DNA from 3 places in the Psychromonas sp. KJ10-5 genome. Region 2 is predicted to be linked to each of the others. Evidence: predicted binding sites of a transcription regulator. Region 2 holds the regulator's gene; each other region holds the start of a gene.
What was found. The regulator sigma-54, encoded in region 2, starts transcription at its own class of promoters, with help from an activator protein. The targets are predictions, from matches to a motif close to GTTGGCACGNNNNTNGNNT.
Positions count from the first base shown of each region.

Region 1 (3,291 bases), 540 kb from region 2:
ACGGTTATGAATACCGATAATTTGACCTTCATATACTTCAGTACCGTGACCTAAGAATAGGCGACCACGATCTTGTAAGAAGAATAATGAGTAAGTAACCGCTTTACCTGCTTGATTTGAGATCAATACACCATTTTGACGTTGACCAATAGTACCGCCTTTATGAGGACCGTAGTGATCAAAGCTATGGTATAGAAGACCAGAACCAGAAGTGATTGTCATAAACTCAGTTTGGAAACCGATTAAACCACGACTTGGAATCATAAAGTCTAAACGAACACGTCCTTTACCATCTGGAATCATATTAGTTAGTTCCGCTTTACGGATACCTAATTGTTCCATGATAGAACCTTGATGCTCTTCTTCACAGTCAATTGTCAATGTTTCCATTGGCTCATGTAACTGGCCGTCAATCACCTTTTCGATAACTTCAGGACGAGATACTGCTAGCTCATAACCTTCACGACGCATGTTCTCGATTAAGATACCTAAATGTAGTTCACCACGTCCTGATACTTTAAATTTATCAGGATCTTCTGTTTCTTCTACTTTAAGTGCTACGTTATGTACTAGCTCTTTGTGTAGACGATCTAAGATATTACGTGAAGTAACGTATTTACCTTCTTTACCACAGAATGGAGATGTATTTACTTGGAATGTCATTGTTACCGTTGGTTCATCAACTGTTAACGGTGGTAATGCTTCAACGTTTGTTTGAGCACAGATAGTGTCAGAAATTTTAAGCTCGCCTAAACCACTGATTGCAATAATGTCACCCGCTTCTGCGACTTCAACATCATGACGCTCAAGACCTAAGTAACCTAATACTTGGCCAACTTTACCTTTACGTTCTTTACCGTCAGCACCAACAATAGTAACTTGTTGATTAACTTTAACGTTACCACGTGTAATACGGCCAACACCGATTACACCAACGTAAGAGTTGTAATCAAGTTGAGAAATTTGCATTTGGAAATCGCCTTCGCGATCCGCTTCAGGTGGCGCAACAGTATCAACGATAGTTTGGAATAAATCTTCCATGTCATCTTTTTGCTCGTCCATCTCAATACTTGCCCAACCGTTTAATGCAGAAGCATAAACAACTTGAAAGTCTAACTGGTCATCAGTTGCACCCAAGTTATCGAACAAATCAAATACTTGATCCATTACCCACTCAGGACGTGCACCAGGCTTATCAATTTTGTTAATAACAACAATTGGCTTAAGGCCATGTGCGAATGCTTTTTGTGTTACGAAGCGAGTTTGTGGCATTGGACCATCAACCGCATCAACAATAAGACAAACACTATCTACCATAGATAGAATACGCTCTACTTCACCACCGAAATCAGCATGTCCAGGTGTATCTACGATATTGATATGGTAATCATTCCATACAATTGCAGTGTTTTTTGCAAGGATGGTAATACCACGTTCTTTTTCAAGATCGTTAGAGTCCATTACACGTTCTTCAGAACCACCGCGTGAATCTAATGTACCAGACTGCTCTAACAGTTTATCAACCAATGTTGTTTTACCATGGTCAACGTGAGCAATGATGGCAATATTTCTTAATTTATCTAACGACATGATGCGCCTCAAAAATAACTTACTATTAAAAATACCAATTAGATAAAAGTAGACGGATCTACTTTTATTTAATTGGTATAAAAAGAATTAGGCAATAAAAGCACAGGAAGTGTTCTAGCCAAATGTGCGCACATTGTAAACATAATTTCAAAAATAGAAAGTTTTAAGTCTGTCACAGATAGTTAAAATGGATAAAACACCGAAATAAAGCAGCGTAATTATCACACTAAAACACCAATGCACCAAATAAGTGCACAAACGCACCAAATAAGTTCAAAAAAGCGCTAAATCACCCTTTTTTATGGTGCCAACCGTCAAGCTTGATGGGGACAATCGAGTTGGCATATTTTAAGCAACATGATATATATAAGTTTAGAAAGTCGATAAATTCTTATTTCTTTATCAAGAAATATAATTTTCAATTCATAACATTTCCGATGTCAAATGAGGTTCTACAACATGTCTGTACAAACAATCCAAGACGTTTTAGCTTTAATCCAAGAGCAAGATGTAAAATTCGTTGATTTACGCTTTACTGATACTCATGGTAAAGAGCAACACGTATCGATCCCACACCATCAAGTAACGGAAGACTTCTTCGAAGAAGGTAAGATGTTTGATGGTTCTTCAATTGCAGGTTGGAAAGGCATTCAAGACTCTGACATGGTGCTAATGCCAGTACCTTCAACAGCGGTACTAGACCCATTTACAGACGATGTAACACTTAATTTACGTTGTGACGTATTAGAACCAAAAACCATGCAAGGCTACGACCGCGACCCTCGTTCAGTTGCTAAGCGTGCTGAAGCATACATGCGCTCTACAGGTATTGCAGACACAGTATTATTTGGCCCAGAACCAGAATTTTTCCTATTTGATGACGTGAAATACGGTAACAGTATTGCTGGTGCTTTCTACTCAATCGATGCAAAAGAAGCAGCATGGAACTCAGGTACATCTTATGAAGACGGTAACACAGGTCACCGCCCGGGCATCAAAGGTGGTTACTTCCCTGTAGCACCTGTTGATTCTTCACAAAATACACGTTCAGCTATGTGTTTAATCATGGAAGAGATGGGCTTAGTAGTTGAAGCTCACCACCATGAAGTAGCAACGGCGGGTCAGAATGAGATCGCTTGTCGCTTTAACACTATGGTTGAAAAAGCCGATGAGATTCAAATCTACAAGTACGTTGTACATAACGTGGCACACGCATACGGCCAAACAGCAACGTTTATGCCTAAGCCATTAGTTGGCGATAACGGTTCTGGTAACCACTGTCACCAATCATTAGGTAAAGATGGCGTTAACTTATTCTCTGGAGATGGTTACGGCGGCTTATCCGAATTAGCGCTTTACTACATTGGCGGTATCATTAAGCATGCGAAAGCAATTAATGCATTTACTAATGCATCAACTAACTCTTACAAACGTCTTATCCCAGGCTTTGAAGCACCAGTAATGTTAGCTTACTCAGCAGGTAACCGTTCTGCATCTATCCGTATTCCAATCGTACCAACAGCACGTGCAGCACGTATTGAAGTACGTTTCCCAGACCCAACAATGAACCCTTACCTAGGTTTTTCTGCGATGTTAATGGCTGGCCTTGACGGTATTAAAAACAAAATCCACCCTGGCGACTCTTTAGATAAAGATTTATACGACCTACCAAAAGAAGAAGCTGATGCAATCCCGCAAGTA
Region 1 is NZ_CM147864.1:3,279,417-3,282,707, reverse strand. It holds gene typA (translational GTPase TypA) at 1-1,590, opposite strand, end outside; gene glnA (glutamate--ammonia ligase) at 2,050-3,291, shown strand, end outside.
Region 1: a site for sigma-54 is predicted at 1,928-1,946, ahead of glnA (glutamate--ammonia ligase). Genes of this name have one in related genera too.

Region 2 (3,291 bases):
GAAGCAATTGGATAGCCAAGTTAATGGTGCTGAGATTGAGTATTTCTTAGCAACACAAGAGCTTAATGTTAGTACAGACCAAAATAAAAAAGAGCGTGTAAAAACCATCTTTTTACCTGCTCAATTTGAAAAATCTAAAGACACTAACTCAACTTCAAACACAGGCAACAAATAACTATGGCAGAGTTACGCGCAACGGGGTTAGTTAAAAGTTATAAAGGCCGAACTGTAGTAAATGGTGTTGGTTTAACAGTAAAAACCGGTGAAATAGTAGGTTTACTAGGCCCTAATGGTGCAGGTAAAACCACCTCTTTTTATATGGTCGTTGGTTTAGTGAAACAAGACCAAGGTAGCATCGTCATTGATGACGAAGATATTTCTAGTAACCCAATGCATATTCGTGCACAAAAAGGCATTGGCTACCTGCCACAAGAAGCATCTATTTTTCGACGTTTAACCGTGACAGAAAACATTATGGGTATTCTACAAACCCGTAAAGAATTAACGCAAAAGCAACGCGATGAGAAGCTCAATACACTATTGGAAGAGTTTCATATTACTCATATTCGTGATAACAAAGGAATGAGTTTATCGGGTGGAGAGCGACGCCGTGTAGAAATAGCACGCGCACTAGCAACCGAGCCCAAATTTATTCTACTGGATGAACCTTTTGCAGGGGTTGACCCGATTTCAGTAATTGATATAAAAAATATTATTCAGCAATTACGAGATCGTGGTTTAGGTGTATTAATCACTGACCATAATGTAAGAGAAACGTTAGATGTTTGTGAGCATTCCTATATAGTAAGCCATGGGGAAATTATTGCTGTAGGTACACAAGATGAAATTCTTGCAAACGATCATGTAAAACGCGTTTATCTAGGTGAAGAGTTTAAACTTTAAGTTATTGCCACACGTTCAGGAAGATATGTTTTGATGAAACAGGGTTTACAATTGAAAATGGGTCAGCAATTAGCGATGACCCCTCAATTACAACAAGCAATAAAACTATTGCAGCTTTCAACATTAGATCTACAACAAGAGATTCAGAATGCTTTGGACTCTAACCCTCTTCTCGAACAAGATGATCAAACTGGGTCAGAAGATACGGTTAAAGAAGCCGATAGCAGCGTATTAGATACAACTGAAGCGATTACTCAACAAGAGTTCTCTGATGATCTCCCTGCAGAAAAAGAGTGGGAGGAATCTTATAACTCCACCCCAATCACAGGAACGACTTCTAATGCCGTTGCCTATGAGGGAGAAAATACACTTTATCAAGGCGAGTCATCAACCTCTCTACAAGACCATCTGTTGTGGCAAATGCAATTAACACCTTTTACAGATACCGACCAAATAATCGCGATGGCGATTATTGACTCTATCGATGAATCAGGCTACTTGACCACCGACTGTGAGAGTATCTTAGAGAGTTTACAAACAGATTTAGAAGAATTAGAACTAGATGAAGTAGAGGTGGTACTTAAACGCATTCAACACTTTGATCCACTAGGGGTTGCGGCACGTACCACCCAAGAATGTTTACAAATACAATTACGCCAACTACCAGAAACGACTCCTTGGCGTAATGAAGCAATTCAAATCCTTGAGCAATACATGGATCTATTAGGTAATAGAGATTACCGAACTTTAGCCAGAAAAAGTAAGCTAAAAGAAGCTCAACTTGCTGAAATAATGCGTTTAATTCAAAGCTTAGAGCCTCGCCCTGGTAACCGAGTAGAAACCAGCGAAACGCAGTATATTGTTCCCGATGTGTACGTTAAAAAGATCAATGGGCAATGGCGTGTATCCCTAAATCAAGATTGTGATCCTAATTTATCAATTAACCAGCAATACGCGAGTATGTGCTCAGGTAACATTAGTAAAACTGACTCTCAGTTTATCAAAGGCCACTTACAAGAAGCTAAGTGGTTTATTAAAAGCTTAGAAAATCGTAACGATACCTTATTAAAAGTGGCTAATTGTATTGTACAACAGCAACAAGCCTTTTTTGAATATGGCGATGAGTCCATGAAGCCAATGGTATTAAACGATGTCGCATTTGAAGTAGAAATGCATGAATCCACTATTTCACGTGTTACAACACAAAAGTTTATGCATACTCCACGTGGTATATATGAACTGAAATTTTTCTTTTCTAGCCATGTTGCTACTAATGGAGGCGGTGAATGTTCATCAACCGCTATTCGCGCTTTAATTAAAAAGTTGGTTTCAGCTGAAACCACAACTAAACCATTAAGCGACAATAAAATCACCCAGTTGTTGGAAGAAAAAGGTATTAAGGTAGCAAGACGTACTATTGCTAAATACCGTGAATCCTTAGGAATTCCGCCTTCTAATCAACGTAAACAATTACTTTGAACTAAGAAGTAATGCAAATAAATAAGGATTAACTATAGTCATTTAATGCTAACCTGATAAACTCGCGCGTCCATTAAATACAGTTAACTATTATTATGAAAATATCTACTCTATTAAATCAACAATCGGTATTCTGTAACACTACTTGCACAAGCAAAAAAGGCGCTCTAGAAAAAATCAGCCTTATCGCAGCAAAGGAGCTCGATTTAGATGCCCAAGAATTGTTTGAAAGCTTAATTGCACGAGAAAAAATTGGGTCAACAGGTGTTGGGTCTGGGATTGCTATTCCACATGTCAAAATTTCTAGTGAGCTACCTGCTACGGCTGTTTTTTTGCAATGTGAAACAGGTATCGATTACGATTCATATGACGGTAATAAAGTGGATATATTATTCGCTATCTTTGTACCTGAAGACCTTTGTAAAGAATACCTTTCGGCGCTATCAGAAATTAGCCAAAAGTTATTAGACAAACAATTCTTACGTCAGTTACGCAGTGCGGGAAATTCCCAAGAATTATTTGAATTACTAACACTATAGAAAGACAGGAGAAAGTATGAAGTTAATTGTTATTAGTGGTCGCTCAGGCTCAGGAAAAACAATTGCACTTCATGTTCTCGAAGACTTAGGTTATAACTGCATTGACGGTGTACCTTATCAACTACTCGAGCAACTTATTGATACTTTAGACCCTAAAGACAATAAAGTTGCTGTGAGCTTAGATGTCCGTAACATGCCAACCAAAGTTGAGCAAATACAACAACTGATCGCCTCTCTTCAAAAGAAAGTGGAATTGGAAATCATCTATATTGATGCATTAACCAGTGAATTAATTAGGCGTTATAGCGAAACTCGACGCTTGCACCCTCTTTCAAAAAAGAAATTCTCTTTATCCCAAGCATTAGAACTA
Region 2 is NZ_CM147864.1:3,814,762-3,818,052, reverse strand. It holds gene lptA (lipopolysaccharide transport periplasmic protein LptA) at 1-175, shown strand, start outside; gene lptB (LPS export ABC transporter ATP-binding protein) at 178-903, shown strand; gene AC0L3W_RS16790 (RNA polymerase factor sigma-54) at 937-2,382, shown strand; gene AC0L3W_RS16785 (PTS sugar transporter subunit IIA) at 2,478-2,921, shown strand; gene rapZ (RNase adapter RapZ) at 2,938-3,291, shown strand, end outside.

Region 3 (3,291 bases), 1.6 Mb from region 2:
TGAGATAGCATTATTCTTCCCGATGGCAGCCTTAATCGGTGCTTTAATTGGATTAGGCTCGTTAGCTAGCAGTAGTGAGTTAGTGGTTATGCAAGCGGCGGGTATGTCTAAATTTAGAATCGCGACGGCCGTATTAAAAACTGCTATTCCAATGGTTATTGCTGTTATGTTACTAGGTGAGTTTGTTGCCCCGCAAACAGATAAAGAAGCTTATTTCATGCGCGATCAGCTTCGTAAGGGGACTGAACGAGTTGATAACAAATATGGTGTTTGGGCAAAAGATGCCAACTCATTTGTGAGTATTGGCAGAATGAACAGCAAAGCAGAATTGTATAATGTACAGCTATACTTTTTTGCTAAAGACCTAACCTTGAGTCGAGCAATGGTTGCTAAGCAAGCAACTTACCAAGAAGGGTCTTGGTTATTACAAGAGGTGAGTCAAACCAGTTTTTACGATGGTGAAACGCGGGTTGAAAATTTCCCTGATTACGTATGGGAAACTGAATTAACACCGAAAAAACTAGAAGTCATTATCAGTGAACCAGATAAGATGTCGATGCGTGATATCTATGACTACATTACTTATTTGGAAAGTAATGACCAAGATGCGAGCAGTTATTGGTTAATACTATGGCGTAAAGCGGTATTGCCTTTCACCGTGGTCGTTATGATGTTGCTATCGGTTTCATTTATATTTGGTGGTTTAAGATCAGTCCCCATGGGTACACGTCTTATTTTTGGTATAGCCAGTGGCTTTACTTTCCATGTATCTGGAGAGTTATTTGGTCCCGCTAGTTTAGTATTTGGCTTACCGCCGATTTTAGGTGCTTTATTGCCTAGTATATTAGTGTTAGTAATTGCTATGTATCAGTTAAGAAAGCAAACTTAAAGAATGGAATGATAATTTACTTACTCAGTTAAATGGAGCTTTAACTGAGTAAGTAATAATATTTCTTACTTTTCTTTTCCTTCTACCTTTTTAAATAGAGCCCAGGTGTTTAAAGATTTTGGTAATACCACGACTTCACACTCAGCCCATAAATCTTGAAAAGCATTGCGATCTTTAAGTAACGCCATAAAACTACCTAAACCAAAAGCAGAGGTGGCTAAGCGAATCGCAGCTTGCGTCATGCTTATATTACTACCATCACTATTTTGTACTCTCAATTGAACCAGTTTCATGCCAATAGTCTGTCCTGAACAGCTCCAAAAATAAATGAAGAAAGCAATAATAAGTAATGAGATATAGGCTAAAAACCACATGCTATGACCTAAATAATCGCTGCTATCTTGATATAAACTTAAATCAATACCACCCAACTTCGCTACAATATTCACTACCAATAATGCCAGTGCCGTGGCAAAGGCAATGACGAATCCTATTGTAAAAAGATCAATAATATAAGCTCCTAAGCGTCTCCAAAAAGAGGCGCGTTTGCAGCCTTGATATTGCTCCGCTAAGTCGAGCGCTTGATTCTTTTTTTTATTCTGTTTGGCCATGATAATCCCTCAAATATGTGAAAAAACAGTGTAGCAAATGGCTAATAACTTGGCATTTTATTTATTATTCATAAAGATTGAACGGTTTTTAATCGCTTACGCAGGATTGTAAACAAAATGCTTGTTTGTCATTGTCCTGTAGGTATAATCCTTTCCACTCAGCCCGAGTGGTGAAATTGGTAGACGCGACGGATTCAAAATCCGTTTCCGAGAGGAGTGACGGTTCAAGTCCGTCCTCGGGCACCATATTCAAAGAAAGCCTCAACAATAGTTGGGGCTTTTTTGTTTCTGAATAATGAACATTCTGTTTTTATCCAATACCTGTTTTGCTATTAGCCTCTATCTATATTTGATTTAAGTTAGTAAAAGTTTATTAAAAGATAATGGTTGTCGGATTTTTTAACACTAATGATATTTAAAAATAAAAAAATGATAAAAAAGTATTTTAAAACAATAGTTTATATTTTTGGCATGTTTAGTGCTTTGTTAGGATGTAAATAGCTATTCATAACATTAAGGAAATAATATGAATTTATTCAAAACAGCACTGACAGCTATCATTTTACTGTCAAGTACATATGCTTCGGCTATCTCTTTTTACTCAAGTGTAGACGATGGCTCTAGTAGCACTAGTCCAACAACAACACTTACTGATGATGATCATAATTGGATTGATCCAACTGGTACTGATTTAGATGGTGCAACATGGATTCAACCAAGTGATGCTTGGAATGTTGATGGTAGTGAGTATAGTTTTTATGAGCTAGATCTTGTTACTGTTGATAATTACAACCTAACATCGTTATTCGTTTCTTATGATGACGAGCTGATTGTCTCAATCGGTTCAGATGTTATCTTTGACTCTACACAAACTGATATTGAAAAAGCTTGGAAAAATGTTTATGACATTTTCGATAGCTCACTAACAACATTAATCACTGCAGATAACAAACTAACTTTCGCTGTAACTAATAGCGCTAATGGTAACACTGGTGTGATTTGGAGTGGTACAGCCTCTGTTCCTGAACCAAGCATGTTATTTGTATTAGGTTTTGCACTTATTGCTTTTGCTTACAGACGTAAAACAAACGTATAATCTAATAGCACTATTATATATCTGACGAACGGCTCTATCTAATAGAGCCGTTTTTTTATAACCTGTTTTTAATATTAAAGTGCATCACTTAATCCACAATAAATCAGGTCAATCACTTCTTAACTTCTTAAAGATTATTTTTTCTACTATGAGTCTTGATTAATTACTATACCTTGCTCATCAAACTCAATGACTCTTGGTTTATAGTTATAGTTGAGGTTAAATCGATCGTGAATACTTGCTTCTATTTCGCTCCCACAGGAGTGTCTTATTCCAGTTGGCTCTGCCGGGGCATCAGACATAGAAAGTGAAAAGTAATGTTCTGCATAAGTGGTAAAAGGCTTCAATTCTCTTATGTTATGAGAGGTGCATGATAGGCATATAGGTTTGAACGTCGATCTATTAAAGAAATCGATTCCCTTCTTTTGTTATGATCTTTTTTTGATCACGTAGTTGTTTTTTCTTTTTTTAGAAAAATAATAAAATAGTGTGCTTTTAAAATAGTTAATTGTATCAATCGTGTCCTCTCGTTTTTTAGTTGTATGCCTTTTAAGATAGGGGAAAGGGATTGAACGATAGTGTCACACTCATCACATCATGCGCCTCTAGTTTGTGGTTTTCTCTCTACAAGGCCGATATATTGATGGGAAGCCCAACTATCATATCCTGTGAAGTCACAGTGAGAGAGTGAATAA
Region 3 is NZ_CM147864.1:2,187,554-2,190,844, reverse strand. It holds gene lptG (LPS export ABC transporter permease LptG) at 1-889, shown strand, start outside; gene AC0L3W_RS09675 (RDD family protein) at 955-1,500, opposite strand; tRNA gene AC0L3W_RS09670 (tRNA-Leu) at 1,662-1,746, shown strand; gene AC0L3W_RS09665 (PEP-CTERM sorting domain-containing protein) at 2,027-2,596, shown strand.
Region 3: a site for sigma-54 is predicted at 1,966-1,984, ahead of AC0L3W_RS09665 (PEP-CTERM sorting domain-containing protein). Genes of this name have one in related genera too.